DNA from 3 places in the Nocardiopsis sp. M1B1 genome. Region 2 is predicted to be linked to each of the others. Evidence: riboswitches for the same ligand, from Rfam matches in the RefSeq annotation. Region 2 holds a riboswitch; each other region holds the start of a gene.
The links. A riboswitch is a leader RNA that binds a small molecule or an ion and turns the genes downstream of it on or off. The one in region 2 is predicted to bind cobalamin.
Positions count from the first base shown of each region.

Region 1: it holds a riboswitch for cobalamin, as region 2 does, so the genes downstream of both, metE (5-methyltetrahydropteroyltriglutamate--homocysteine S-methyltransferase) here and ACSTA4_RS12510 (ABC transporter substrate-binding protein) in region 2, are expected to answer to the same signal.
Region 3: it holds a riboswitch for cobalamin, as region 2 does, so the genes downstream of both, ACSTA4_RS16960 (ABC transporter substrate-binding protein) here and ACSTA4_RS12510 (ABC transporter substrate-binding protein) in region 2, are expected to answer to the same signal.

Region 1 covers NZ_CP196194.1:1,896,935-1,901,414, reverse strand. Annotated here, with positions in the region: gene metE (5-methyltetrahydropteroyltriglutamate--homocysteine S-methyltransferase) at 1-2,235, opposite strand, end outside; cobalamin riboswitch at 2,401-2,561, opposite strand; gene ACSTA4_RS08205 (polysaccharide deacetylase family protein) at 2,842-4,422, shown strand.
Region 2 covers NZ_CP196194.1:2,927,943-2,932,422, reverse strand. Annotated here, with positions in the region: gene ACSTA4_RS12520 (ABC transporter ATP-binding protein) at 1-617, opposite strand, end outside; gene ACSTA4_RS12515 (FecCD family ABC transporter permease) at 614-1,630, opposite strand; gene ACSTA4_RS12510 (ABC transporter substrate-binding protein) at 1,627-2,661, opposite strand; cobalamin riboswitch at 2,721-2,934, opposite strand; gene ACSTA4_RS12505 (PPOX class F420-dependent oxidoreductase) at 3,259-3,690, shown strand; gene ACSTA4_RS12500 (ATP-binding protein) at 3,962-4,480, opposite strand, start outside.
Region 3 covers NZ_CP196194.1:3,880,437-3,884,916, forward strand. Annotated here, with positions in the region: gene purB (adenylosuccinate lyase) at 1-476, shown strand, start outside; gene ACSTA4_RS16950 (histidine kinase) at 670-894, shown strand; gene ACSTA4_RS16955 (threonine ammonia-lyase) at 955-1,914, opposite strand; cobalamin riboswitch at 2,057-2,236, shown strand; gene ACSTA4_RS16960 (ABC transporter substrate-binding protein) at 2,262-3,308, shown strand; gene ACSTA4_RS16965 (FecCD family ABC transporter permease) at 3,317-4,408, shown strand; gene ACSTA4_RS16970 (FecCD family ABC transporter permease) at 4,405-4,480, shown strand, end outside.

The DNA.
Region 1 (4,480 bases), 1.0 Mb from region 2:
TGCGTAACCGCGCGTCTTGAGGCCGCAGTCGGGGTTCACCCACAGGTTCTGGGCGTCGATGTGCGCGACCGCCAGCCGCAGCGACCCCTCGATCTCCTCCACCGAGGGCACCCGCGGGGAGTGGATGTCGTACACGCCCGGGCCGATCCCGCGCCTGTAGCCCCGCTCGCCCAGGTCCCGCACCAGCTCCATGCGCGAGCGTGCGGCCTCCACGCTGGTGACGTCGGCGTCCAGCGCCTCGATGCCGCCGACGATCAGCCCGAACTCGGAGTAGCACATGTGCGTGTGGACGGTCGTGGACGGCGACACCCCCGACGTGGCCAGGCGGAAGGAGCCCACCGCCCAGTCCAGGTACCGCGCCCGGTGCTCCGAGCGCAGCGGCAGCAGTTCGCGCAGGGCCGCCTCGTCCACCTGGATGTGGCGGATCCCGGCGCGCTCCAGGTCGGCGACCTCGTCGCGCAGAGCCAGGGCCACCTGGCGGGCGGTCTCCCCCAGCGGCTGGTCGGTGCGCACGAACGACCAGGCGAGCATGGTGACCGGACCGGTCAGCATGCCCTTGACCGGCTTGTCGGTGCGCGACTGGGCGTAGGTGGTCCACTCGACCGTCATCGGCGCCGGGCGCGAGACGTCGCCGAACAGGATCGGCGGGCGCACGCACCGCGAACCGTAGGACTGCACCCAGCCGTTCTCGGTGGTGGCGTAGCCCTCCAGCTGCTCGGCGAAGTACTGGACCATGTCGTTGCGCTCGGGCTCGCCGTGCACGAGCACGTCCAGGCCGATCTCCTCCTGGAGCGCGACGACCCGGTCGATCTCCTCGCGCAGGACGTCCTTGTAGGCGTCCTCGGCCAGTTCCCCCCTGCGGTGCGCGGCGCGGGCGCTGCGCAGCTCGGCGGTCTGGGGGAAGGAACCGATGGTGGTCGTGGTGAGCGGGGTGTCGGTGGGCCTGCCGCGCTCCCGCGGGCGCTCGTAGGCGTCCGGGCCCAGGGCGTCGAGGCGGGCGCGCACGCGCGCGTCGGTGAAGGCGGGGGGACGGACGCCGTCCCGTCCGGTGTACTCGGCCTCGGCCCCCTCGGACAGCACACGGCCGAGCAGAGCCGTCTCCCGGGCCTTCTGCCGGGCGAAGGCCAGGGCCCCGCGCAGCTCGGGGGCGAGGGAGGTCTCGGCGTCCAGGTCCAGGGGCACGTGCAGCAGGGAGCAGGAGGTGCTCACGGTCAGCTCGTCGGTGAGGGCGAGCAGGGTGCCGAGTGCGGCGACGGCGGCCGGGATGTCGGTGCGCCAGACGTTGCGCCCCTCCACCACGCCCGCGACCAGGCGGGTGGCGCCCAAGCCGGAGATCCGCACCAGGTCGTCCACGCCCTCGTCGTCGGTGACCAGGTCCAGGCCGACCGCCTCGACCGCGGACTCCTTGAGGACGCGCAGGGCCGCGGAGCCGATGGAGCCGAAGTAGGTGGACACGAGCAGGGAGGGCCGGTCGGTGACCGCGCCCAGGCGCTGGTAGGCGCGCTCCAGGTGGCCGACGGCGGCGCGGCCCTCGTCGGTGGCCAGGATCGGCTCGTCCAGCTGGACCTCGGTGGCGCCCGCGGCCCGCAGGTCGCCGAGCAGCTGGGCGTAGGCGTCCAGGAGCTGGTCGAGCAGCTGGACGGGTTCCCAGCCCTCGGGGGCGCCGTCGGCGGGCTTGGCCAGCAGCAGGAAGGTGAGCGGGCCGACCAGGACCGGGCGGGTGTGGAAGCCCGCCTCGGCGGCCTCGCGGAACTCGGCGACGGGCTTGTCGCCCACCAGGCGCGGACGGGTGCCGGGCGAGAGCTCGGGGACCAGGTAGTGGTAGTTCGTGTCGAACCACTTGGTCATCTCCAGCGGAGGGGCGCCCTGCTCGCCGCGGGCGAGCGCGAAGTAGCGGCGCAGCTCCTCCTCGCGGTCCGGAGCCGCGGCGGGCGGGGCGAAGCGGGAGGGGACCAGGTCGAACAGGACCGCTGTGTCCAGCACGTGGTCGTAGTAGGAGAACGTGTTGGAGGGGATGTCGTCGACACCGGCCTCGCGCAGCTGGGCGTAGACGCCCAGGCGCAGGTCGGCGGCGACCGCGTCCAGTTCCCGGGCGGTGGTGCGGCCCCTCCAGTGGGACTCGCAGGCGCGCTTGAGCTCGCGGTCGGGGCCGATGCGCGGGTAGCCGTGCACGGTCGAGCGCACGGAGGGGCGCGGCCCGCCCGGGGCCGCGGAAGGCGCGGGGGTCGTGGTCATGAGCTTCTCTCCCTCGTCGAAAGCCGGGTACCGGCCGCGGGGAGGAGAAGAGGGGCGGGCACGCCGACGGACGCGCCGCGGGCGCGCACCGGACCTGCCACCGCCTCCGGCCCTCCCTCGGGGCGCGGGACCACCGGCGCCGCGGGCGCGTCGCCGGGTGGAGGCAGGTCTTCGGACTCGGGGGCGCGGGCGGTGCGGACACCGCTCCTCCTACTGGCCGCCGCTTCCCGGTTTCCGGTCTCGGCGACCGGCACTACCAGTGCTCATGGCGACGTTCGTTCCCCCATACCGCTGCGGGGCAGTCCCGGACTCGCACCGGGTTCCCTCTTGCGACATGGTTCCGCCCCGTTCGTTCCGGGCCGGGCCCGGGACGCGGGGGTGGATCATGTACCTTCCACGGCTGCAAGTATAGGGAGGGCCCCCTTCGCCCCTGTACCCGGCGTGCGGCCCCATGCGCCCGGCCCGGACGGTGAGAACCCCCGTCCTTCGGTCGGCGTCACACACGAAGTCAAGCGTTGCGCGGGTGAGCCCTCTCTGCTCCCCGCGGACGTTCGTCTGAGCGATGAACGTGGAGATTCCCTCGTGAATAAGCAGTCCCGCCTCGCCATGGCACCGGACCACCCCCTGATCACGGTCGTGGTAGCCCTGGCGATCCTGGCGGGCATGGTGTTGTTTGCCACCCGCTCCTCCGGAGAGCCCGAGCCCGGGCCGCGGACGCAGGGAGCGCCGCTCTCCGAGGGCGAGCCGCCTCCCCCGGCCTCCGGCGAGCCCGACGGGCTCACCGAGGTGGACGCGGCCGCCGTGGCGGGCGTGGAGGAGGCCGAGCTGCCCTACGACGGGGAGATCTCCGTCTCGGTGACCTACCCGGTGATCCCCAACGCCGAGCCGCTGGCCGACTTCCTGGAGCGCGAGCTGTCCGACGAGGTGCGCGCCTTCGAGGCGGCCAACCCCGGTGCGGTCTCCTTCGAGGCGGGGTGGAACCTGACCGCGGCGCGCGACGGCCTGCTGGGGGTCCGCGTGACCCGGGTGGAGACCGACTCCGAGGGGTCCCGGGAGGGTTACACCACCTACTGGTACGACACCGAGACCGCGGCGCACCACCCCTCCGCCGCGCTGGTCGGCGGTCAGGAGCAGCTGGAGGAGCTCAACGGACTGGTGCGCGGCGCCGTCGGGAGCGGGGAGGGCGGGGAGGGCCCGGCCGACCCCGACGTCATCCACCCGATCAGCTCCCTGTACGACTCGGTGGGCTTCAACCCCGACGGGGACCTGGTCGTGGAGTTCGACGCCGGGCAGGTCGCCCCGGCGCGGGAGGGCCGCACCCGCGCGGTGGTCGCCGCCGGTGAGGCCGAGGGCCTGCTGTCCGAGCTGGGCCTGCGCGTGCGCGACGCCGCGACCGTGGGCGTGGACGACTTCTCCATCGCCGCCCCGCCCCGGGCCGACAAGGACGGCCGGGAGGACGGCGCCGTCCCCGGACAGGTGCCCGCGGTGGACCCCGGCGTCGGCTGCTCCGACCCCGACACCAAGTGCGTGGCGCTGACCTACGACGACGGCCCCGGCGGGCGCACCCCCGAACTGCTGGACGCCCTCGCCGAGTACGACGCGCGGGCCACGTTCTTCGTCACCGGCAACCCCGTCATGGAGCACCCGCACACGGTGCGGCGCGCCTACGCCGAGGGGCACGAGATCGCCAACCACACCCTGAACCACCCCGACCTGGCCGGCCTGGGCGCGGGAGGGGTGCGCGCGGACCTGGACGTCGTGCAGGCGCTGGTGTACCGCGAGACGGGTTACACCATGGACCTCATGCGTCCGCCCTACGGCTCGACCGACGATGGCGTGGCCTCGGTGACCGCGGACATGGGCCTGGCCCAGATCCTGTGGAGCGTGGACACCCTCGACTGGAAGGACCGCAAGGCCTCGTTGATCCACGACCGGGTGCTGGAGGGCGCTTCGGACGGGGCGATCATCCTCATGCACGACATCCACGGCACCACCGTCGACGCCTCCCTCACGGCGATCCGGGAACTGCACGAGCAGGGGTACACCATGGTCACGGTGTCCCAGCTGCTGGGGACCACGACCCCCGGCGAGACCTACATGGACGGGGTCCCCGACGCCCCCGAGGAGAGCGCCGAGCCCTCCGGGGAACCCGCTGAGGGGGCCGAGGAGGCTTCCGAGGGGGCCTGAGGGCGCGGCGTCACGGCGCGGCGGGCGGTCCGGGTGAGGATGGCCCCGGGAGGGCTTC
Region 2 (4,480 bases):
TGGCGCTCACCGCCGGAGAGCGTGTGCCAGGACCGGTCGGCGGTGGCGGTCAGGCCGGTGCGCTCCAGTGCCGCCGTGACGGCGTCCGCGTCGGCCGCGGACATGGGCGTCCAGGCGCGGCGGTGGGGGACGCGCCCCAGGGCCACCACGTCGCGGACGGTCAGCTCGGTCTGGGTGTGCGCGTTCTGTTCGACGGCGGCCACGCGCCGCGCCACCGTCCGGCGCGCGGTCCGGCCGATCGGCTCGCCGTCGAGGGCGACCACGCCCGCGGAGGGCGCCAGGACACCGGAGAGCAGCCGCAGCAGCGTGGACTTGCCCGAACCGTTGGGGCCGAGCAGGCCGACGGTCTCGCCGGGACGCGGAGCGAGGGTGACTCCGTCCAGGACGAGCCCTCCGCCGATCAGGCGGCTCACCCGTTCGGCGCGCAGCCCGGTGGCGCCGGGCACGCCGCGCCGCGTCCGCTCCCCTACCTCGGGCCGTGGGCCGTCGGTCGTGAGCGCCGGGCGGGCGGGCGGAGCGCCCGCGCCGAGCACCTCGGGCGCGGCGTCTGTCCCCGGCGCCGTCGCGGAGGACGCGCCGTCGCGGCCGCGCGCCACCGCCTGGTTGGAACGGATCACGTGTGCCTCCTGGCTCGGTAGAGCACGGCGACGAAGGCGGGCACCCCGATGAGGGAGGTCACCACCCCCACCGGGATCTCCTGGGGGTCCAGCGCGGTGCGGGCGACCGTGTCCACCCACACCAGGAAGACGGCGCCCGCCAGGGCGGTGACCGGCAGGAGCCTGGCGTGGGCCGCGCCGGTGAGCGCGCGGGCCGCGTGCGGCAGGACCAGCCCCACGAAGCCGATCGCCCCGGCCGCGCTGACCAGGGCCGCGGTGAGCAGCGCCGTGGCGCACAGCAGCACCATGCGGGCGCGGGCCACTCGCACGCCCAGGTTCGCCGCGGCCTCCTCACCGAAGGCGAACGCGTCCAGGGTGGTGGTGTGCGCCAGGCACACGGCGAGCACACCGGCCAGCACCACCGCGCACAGCACCACGTCGTCCCACCCGGCGCCGCTGAGGGAGCCCAGCAGCCAGAACAGCACCCCGCGCGTGGTCTCGGCGTCCGCCGAGGTCAGCACGATGAACGAGGTCAGCGCCGAGAACAGCTGCATGGCCGCCACCCCCGACAGCACCACGCGGTCCATGCTCGCGCCCAGGGTGTGCGCGAGCAGCACCACCAGCCCGAAGGAGAGCAGGGCGCCGACGAAGGCACCCGCCGACAGCGACACCACCGCGCCGCCCCAGCCCAGCACCAGCACGGCGACCGCCCCGGTGGAGGCCCCCGAGGACACCCCGAGCACGAAGGGGTCCGCCAGCGGGTTGCGCAGCAGGGACTGCATGACCGCCCCGCACAGCGCCAGCCCCGCCCCGCACACCGCGGCGAGCAGGGTGCGGGGCATGCGCAGGTCCCATACGATGCCCTCGCGCAGCGGCGACAGGCCGCTCTCCCCGAACCCCAGCCGCGCGGCGACCGACCTCCAGACCTCGGCCGTGGTGATGTCGGCGGGGCCGATGGTCACCGCGACCGAGACCGACACGGCCAGGAGCACCAGTCCACCGCAGGAGAGCAGCGCCAGACGCGCACCGCTCACCGGCCGAGCCCGAGGCCGCGCAGACCCTCGGCGACCTGCTCGATCCCCTCGACCGTGCGGATCGAGGGGTTCATCGCCTGGCCGCTGAGCAGGACGTAGCGCTCCTCGCGCACGGCGGTGAGGTTGCTCGTGGCGGGGTTGGACTCCAGGAACGCGATCTTGGCGTCGGCGGACTCCGCGGTCTGGGAGTCGCGGGTCAGGTCGCCGAGGACGATGACGTCGGGGTCGCGGTCGGCGACGGTCTCCCAGTTGATCTGGGGCCACTCGTCGTGGGTGTCGTCGAAGGCGTTGCGCGCGCCGACCGCGCGGGTGATGGCGCCGGGGGCGCCGCAGCAGCCCGCGAGGTAGGGCGACTGGGAGTTGGCGAACCAGTACATGAGGGAGACGCCGGAGGCGTCCAGGTCCGAGGTGGCCGCCGCCACCCGCCCCTCCAGTTCGGCGATCAGCTCCTCCCCGCGCTCCTCGACCCCGAACAGCAGGGCCAGGTCGCGGATCTCGCCGTAGACGGCGTCGAGGGTGAGGGGTTCGCTGCGCGAGCCGTCTCCCCCGCTGTCGTTGTCCTTGCCCGTGGCGCAGTCGGTCGGGGAGACGTAGGTGGGCACGCCCAGCTCCTCGAACTGCTCGCGGGTGGCGACACCGCCCGTGCCGAGCGTGGAGACGAAGGAGGCGGTCACGAAGTCCGGTTCGGCGTCCAGGACCACCTCGAAGGAGGGGGCGTTGTCGGCCAGGCGGGGGATGCCCCCGTTGGCCTCCTCCAGCCCCTCCATGATCGGATCGGTCCAGGTGGCGGTACCGACGAGGCGGTCCGCCAACCCCAGGGAGAGCAGGATCTCGGTGCTGCCCTGGTTGAGGGAGACGACGCGCTCGGGAGGGGAGTCGACGCCCACCCGGTGCCCGCAGTTGTCGACCGTGCGGGCGCCGGCGGCGGCCTCCCCCTCGCCGCTCCCCCCTTCCGGGGAGGGGGCGCAGGCGGTGAGCAGCAGCGCGGAGGCGAGCAGGAGGGGAAGGGGGCGCGGGGCGCGACGCAGCATGGGCATGCCTTGGATGTCGGGGCTCGAACGCGGAGCCTGGCACGGGACGCCTCCGCGCACTCGACGCGGAGGGGCCAGCAGGTCTTCGGACTCGGGTTCGTCCGGACGGGATGCCTTCCCAGGTCGGTGCCGCCTCGACCCCGTGGTCTCCGCGGCCTCCGCCCCAGTGGCGTGAGTACCCCGCCCGTCCCCCTCACCGCTGCGCGTCAGTTCCGGATTCGCACCGGATTCCCTGACCACGTACGTGGTACGACTGGCCCCGGCAGACTATCAAGGCCCCCTCGGCCCTTGGCGGCCGGAAGGCGCACAGGGACCGCGCCCGCGCCACCGCTCCGGTACCCGCCCTGGTCAGCGCGGCTCCGGCGGAGCCGTTGGAGTGCTCAGGCCGCACCCTCGCCCCGGCCGATACGGACACGGGTGCCCCGGAGCGCCGGGTGGCGGGCCCTCTCGCGCGGGCCCCGGCCGACGGACACGGCGGTGCGAGCCGCGCGGCGGGAGCGGGACGGCCGCGCGCACCGGGAGTACGATCGTGACCGGCCGCACACGGACGGCGCCACCGCGCACCGCCACCACCCGGCAGAGAGGGGTCCTGGAACCATGACCGCGACGACGTTCGACCCGCGCGCACTGCTCGCCCAGAGCAAGCTCGGCGTCCTGGCCACCATCAAGACCGACGGCCGCCCCCAGCTCTCCCCCGTCCAGCCCTTCTACGACGTCAAGACCGACCTGCTGCACGTCTCCATGACCGAGGGCCGGGCCAAGACCGCCAACCTGCGCCGCGACCCGCGCGCCACGCTCCAGGTCACCAGTGCCGACGGCTGGGCGTGGGCCACCGCCGAGGGCGTGGCCACCCTCACCGGGCCGGGCACCGACCCGCACGGCCCCGATGTCGAGGCGCTGGTGGACTACTACCGCCTCGCCGCCGGGGAGCACCCCGACTGGGAGGAGTACCGGTCGGTCATGGTCTCCGACCGCAGGGTGCTCATGACCATGCCCGTCGACCACGTGTACGGCGAGAAGATCCGCTGACCGCACGGGCGGGGCGGGCCGCGGCCTGCCGCCGCACCCCCGCCCCGCCAGCCCCGCGCGGACGGCCGCGGTCCACCCGCGCCCGGCCCTAGGTTCTGTTTTTTGAACCGGCCTCAGCTTGGAGGGGTCCGTTCGGGCGCCCACAGGGTTCTGGAGGTGCCGGAGGCGGGTTCGTGAGGAACGAGCGAACCCGCCGTAGGCACCGAAGGTTCCTGTTCTCCGGGCGCCCGAGCACGGACCGAAGCGGAGCGGAGGTCCAAAAAAACACTGCTTAGCGCTTCATGCCGTGCTCGATCGCCTCGATGATGCGCGGCCGCATCTCGGCGGCGCTGATGATCGCGTCCACCGAACCCACCTCGACCGCGCGCTGGATGCTGTGCACCCGATCGAACTCCGCGGCGACCTCACCGAGCTTCTCCGCCCGCACCGAGGACTGCGTCTCGGCCAGCCGCGCGTTGAGCGCGGCCCGCTCGGCGCCGCTGGCCGCCGACACCTGCTCCTGGAGCCCGGTCACCTGCGGGTCGCTCGCGGTACGCGTGTTGACCTCACCGGCGAACACCACGGCCGCCGCCGGGGCCCCGCCCAGCACCGAGGCGAACGACCCCTCCAGCGCGAGCACCGTCATGTTCGGGTTGAGCGCCTTGGAGAACACCACGAACGCGCCGCCGTGGTACCGCGAGATCACGCAGAACACGATCGGGCCGTCGAAGTTGACGATCGCCCGCCCGATCTCGGCCCCGTACTCCAACTGGAGCTTGCGCAGCGACTCCGGCGAGCCGTCGAACCCCGA
Region 3 (4,480 bases), 950 kb from region 2:
ACGAGGGCGACGTGTCCTGCTCGGTGGTGCGCCGGGTGGCCCTGCCGGACGCGTTCTTCGCCTTCGACGGGCTGGTGGAGACGATGCTGACGGTGCTGGACGAGTTCGGCGCCTTCCCCGCGGTGGTCTCCGCCGAGCTCGACCGCTACCTGCCGTTCCTGGCCACGACCAAGATGCTCATGGCCGCGGTGCGCGCCGGGGTGGGCCGCGAGACCGCCCACGAGCTGATCAAGGAGCACGCGGTGGGCTCGGCCCTGGCCATGCGCCAGGAGGGCGCGGGCAACCGGCTGCTGGACCGCCTGGCCGAGGACGGGCGTTTCCCGCTCGGCCGCGAGGAGCTGGACGCGCTGCTGGCCGACCGGATCACCTTCACCGGTGCCGCCGCCGACCAGGTGGCCGCCGTGGTGGAGCAGATCGACGCGATCGTGGCCGCGCACCCGGAGGCGGCCGCCTACTCCCCGGGTTCGATCCTGTAGGGGGCTCGGGACTCGCCCGGCGAGGGCCCGGGACGGCACGTGACGCCGTCCCGGGCCCTCGCCGTGTGCGGCGTGCGGACGTGCGGCGACGTGTGTATGACCCAGTTCACTGCCGCTAACAGTCGGTCCGAAAGTTAACGCCTATTACGGTTGTGCTGTCGGCACGTCCACCCCCGAGCCCCTCGGAGCACCCATGATCGACCCCGATTCCTTCGGTACCGCGCTGTGGACCGTGCTGATCGTCGCCGCCGTCGTCATCGCCTTCGGTCTGGCCGCCCTGTCGGACATGGCCATGCGCCGCCGCGAGGACCGCGCCGCGCGCGCCGCCCGGCGCGCGAACCCCGTGGCGGCGCGCGCGGACGAGCGGGAGCGGGTGAACGGGAGCGGGCCCGCCGGCGGCGGGGGCTCCCGCGCCTGAGAACGGCCCCGCCAGGGCGTGGCCCCGGCGGGCGGCCTCCGCCCCGTCCGGTCGCGCGGCTCACGCCACCAGGCGGGCGAACAGCTCCGGGTCGGCGTTGCCCCCCGAGACGACCGCGACCGTCTCCTGCGGGCGTCCGTGCGCGGTGGGCACCCGGCCCGCCAGGACCGCGGCCGCGGCCAGGGCCCCGCTGGGCTCGGCCACCAGACGCGCCCCGTGGGCGAGTGCGGCGACGGCGCGGGCGATCTCCTCCTCGGTCACGGTGACGACCTCGTCCAGGCGGGCGCGCAGGTGGGCGAAGGTCAGCTCGGACAGGCACACGCGCACCCCGTCGGCCATGGTGCGGTGGGTGCGCTCGGGCGGCCAGGCGACCAGGCTCCCGGTGCGCAGGCTCTCGGCGGCGTCGGCGGCCAGTTCGGGCTCCACCCCCACGACGCGGACACGGCGCGGGCCCGCGGCGGCCAGCGCGGCGGTGGCCACCCCCGAGGCCAGCCCGCCCCCGCCCACGGGCACGACGACGGTCGCGACCCCGGGCGACTGCTCCAGGATCTCCAGGCCGACCGTGCCCTGGCCCGCGATGACGCGCGGGTCGTCGAAGGGCGGGACCAGGGTGAGCCCCTCCTCGTCCCGGAGCCGCCGCGCGGTGGCCTCCCGCTCCCGGGGGGCGACCACGACGATGCGGGCGCCGAGGGCGCGCATGCGGTCGACCTTCACCCCGGGCGCGCCCTCGGGGACGACGACGGTGCATGGCGCCCCCTGCCGGGCAGCGGCGTAGGCGAGCGCCTGGCCGTGGTTGCCCGAGGAGTGGGTCACCACACCGCTGCGGCGCCGGGCGGGGTCGAGCAGGGCGACGGCGTTGGTGGCGCCGCGCAGCTTGAAGGCCCCGGTGGGCTGGAGGCTCTCGGGTTTGAGCAGGAACGGCGGCCCTCCGGCGGGGCCCGCCGTCAGCGGGGTGCACACCACCTCCCCGCGCAGGCGCTCCTGAGCGGCGCGGACGTCCTCCACCGTGATCAGTTCCATGCGTTCCCTGTTCCCGGTCCCGGACCGGCCACGCGTGCGGACCGGCGGCCCCCGGGACCGCGGCCGTCGGCCGGGAGGGGGAGCGGGTCTCGCGGAGGGGGCCCGCGTGCACTACCGTGGCCGGTTGACTGTCAGCACAAGTCCATATCGTCGACGTCGCAGTGCACGGGAAGCCGGTGGAAGTCCGGCGCGGTCCTCGCCACTGTGACCGGAGGGCGCCTCCCGCACGCCACTGGGCCGGACACGGCTCGGGAAGGGTGGGGGCGCGGGGCCAGAGCCCGACTCCGGGAGCCAGGAGACCGGCTGCGACCGTCCGCGTCATCAGACCACGAAGGATGGTTTGTTCGATGAAGCCCACCGGGGCACGCGCGGTCCGGTACCGCCTGCCCGCCTGCGCCGCCCTCGCCCTGCTCCTGGCCGCGACCGCCTGCGGCGGGGGCACCGCCGACCCCTCCCCCGAGGCCGCCGGGGAGACGATCCGCAACTGCGGCGTCGAGGTGGCCGCGGACAGCCCGCCGGAACGGGTGTTCGCCGCCTACCAGCCCGCCATCGAGACCGCCCACGCGCTGGGCCTCAGCGACCGCCTGGTGGGGACGGCGTTCCTGGACGCCGCCGTCCTGGAGGAGTACGCCGACGCCCAGGCCGGGCAGGAGTACTACCCCAACCTGCCCAGCCGCGAGGAGCTGCTCAGCCACAGGCCCGACTTCGTGCTCGCCGGGTTCAACGACGTGTTCACCGACGAGAACCTCGGCACGCGGGCCTCCCTGCGCGAGCTGGGCGTCGGCAGCTGGATCCCGGCACCGCTGTGCCCGAGCGGGGACGGCCGCACCGACGCGACCATCGACCCGGCCTCGGTGACGATGGACAGCGTCTACGCCGACCTGCGGGACCTGGGAGCGCTGTTCGACGCGCGCGAGCGCGCCGAGGAGGTCGTCGCGGACATGGAGGGCACGGTAGGCGGGGTCGCCCGGGCCCTGGAGGGCCGCGTGCCCGAGGAGGACCGGCCCACGGTGATGGTCGGCCGCCCCAGCGACCAGGGGTTCCGGGTGGCAGGCGGGCAGGACTTCTCCACCGAGATCATCCGGCTGGCCGGCGGCGTCAACGCCTTCGCCGACTTGGACGGCGGGCGCAACCACGACGTGGCCGTCGAGGACGTGATCGCGCGCGACCCCGACTTCATCCTGGTCGACGTGTGCTGCGACGCGCGGATGACCGCCGCCGACGCCGCCCCGGACGTGGAGCGGATCACGGCCGACCCCGTGCTGGCCAACCTGACCGCGGTCACCGGGGGGCAGGTGGAGGAGTTCACCTTCGCCGACCGCTCCGCGGGTGTGCGCAGCGCGGCCGCGGTGGAGACGGTGGCCCGGATCCTGCACCCCGGCCTGTTCGGGTAGGCGGGCCGATGGCCCCCCATGTGGCCGAGAGGCCCGTGACGACCGTGCCCTCGGGGGTCCGGCACCGGCTGCGGGCCGCCGCCGACGGTTCCGGGGTGCTCGCCGGAGCCCGCGCCCGCGCGGCCGGGCTGGCGGTGGCCCTGCTGGTCCTGGCCGCGACCCTGCTGGTATCGGTCCTGGTCGGCTACGAGCGGCTGTCGGTGTCCGACGTGTACCTCGCCTACGCCGGTTTCACCGGTTCGGACACCGACCTGGTCGTGCGGCACCTGCGTGTGCCGCGCACCCTGGCCGGGCTGGCGGTCGGCGCGGCCCTGGGCGTGTCCGGGGTCCTGGCGCAGGGGGTGACCCGCAACCCCCTCGGCGATCCCGGCGTGCTCGGCGTCAACGCGGGCGCCTCCCTGGCCGCGGTCCTGGCGATCAGCGTGTTCGGTGCGTCCTCGCTGCTGGGCTACGTCGGCTTCGCCTTCGCGGGCGCCGCGGCGGCCGTCTGCGCGGTCTACGCCGTCGGGTCGCTGGGCCGGGAGGGCGGCGGTCCGGTCAGGCTCACGCTCGCCGGAGCCGCGGTCTCGGCCCTGCTGGGCTCGCTGACCTCGGCGATCGTCCTGCGCGACCGCGCGAGTCTGGAGGAGTACCGGTTCTGGGTGGTGGGCTCGCTGGCGGGCGCCGACGGCGCGGCGCTGCTCCAGGCGCTGCCGTTCCTGGCCGCGGGGCTGGTGGCGGCGGTGGCGGTGGCCCGGTCCCTGAACGCGGTGGCGCTCGGCGACGAGCTGGCCCGCTCCCTGGGGACACGGCTGTGGCTGGTGCGCGGGGCGAGCGCTCTGGCGGTGGTGCTCCTGGCCGGGACGGCGACGGCCGTGGCGGGTCCGATCGGCTTCGTCGGGGTCGCCGTGCCGCACGTCGCGCGGGTCCTGGTCGGCCCCGACCACCGCTGGGTGCTGCCCTGGTCGGCGGTGCTGGCGCCCGTCCTGCTGTTGGCGGCCGACGTCGCGGGCCGTGTGGTGGCGCGTCCCGAGGAGTTGCAGGTCGGCGTCCTGACCGCTCTCATCGGTGCGCCGTTCTTCGTCCTCCTGGTGCGCGGGCGAAGGGTGGCGGGGCTGTGACGGCGCGTTCCGGGCTCCTGGGCCCCCGGACGGGGGTGGCCCGGCTGGGCGGGCTGTCGGTGCGGGTGTACT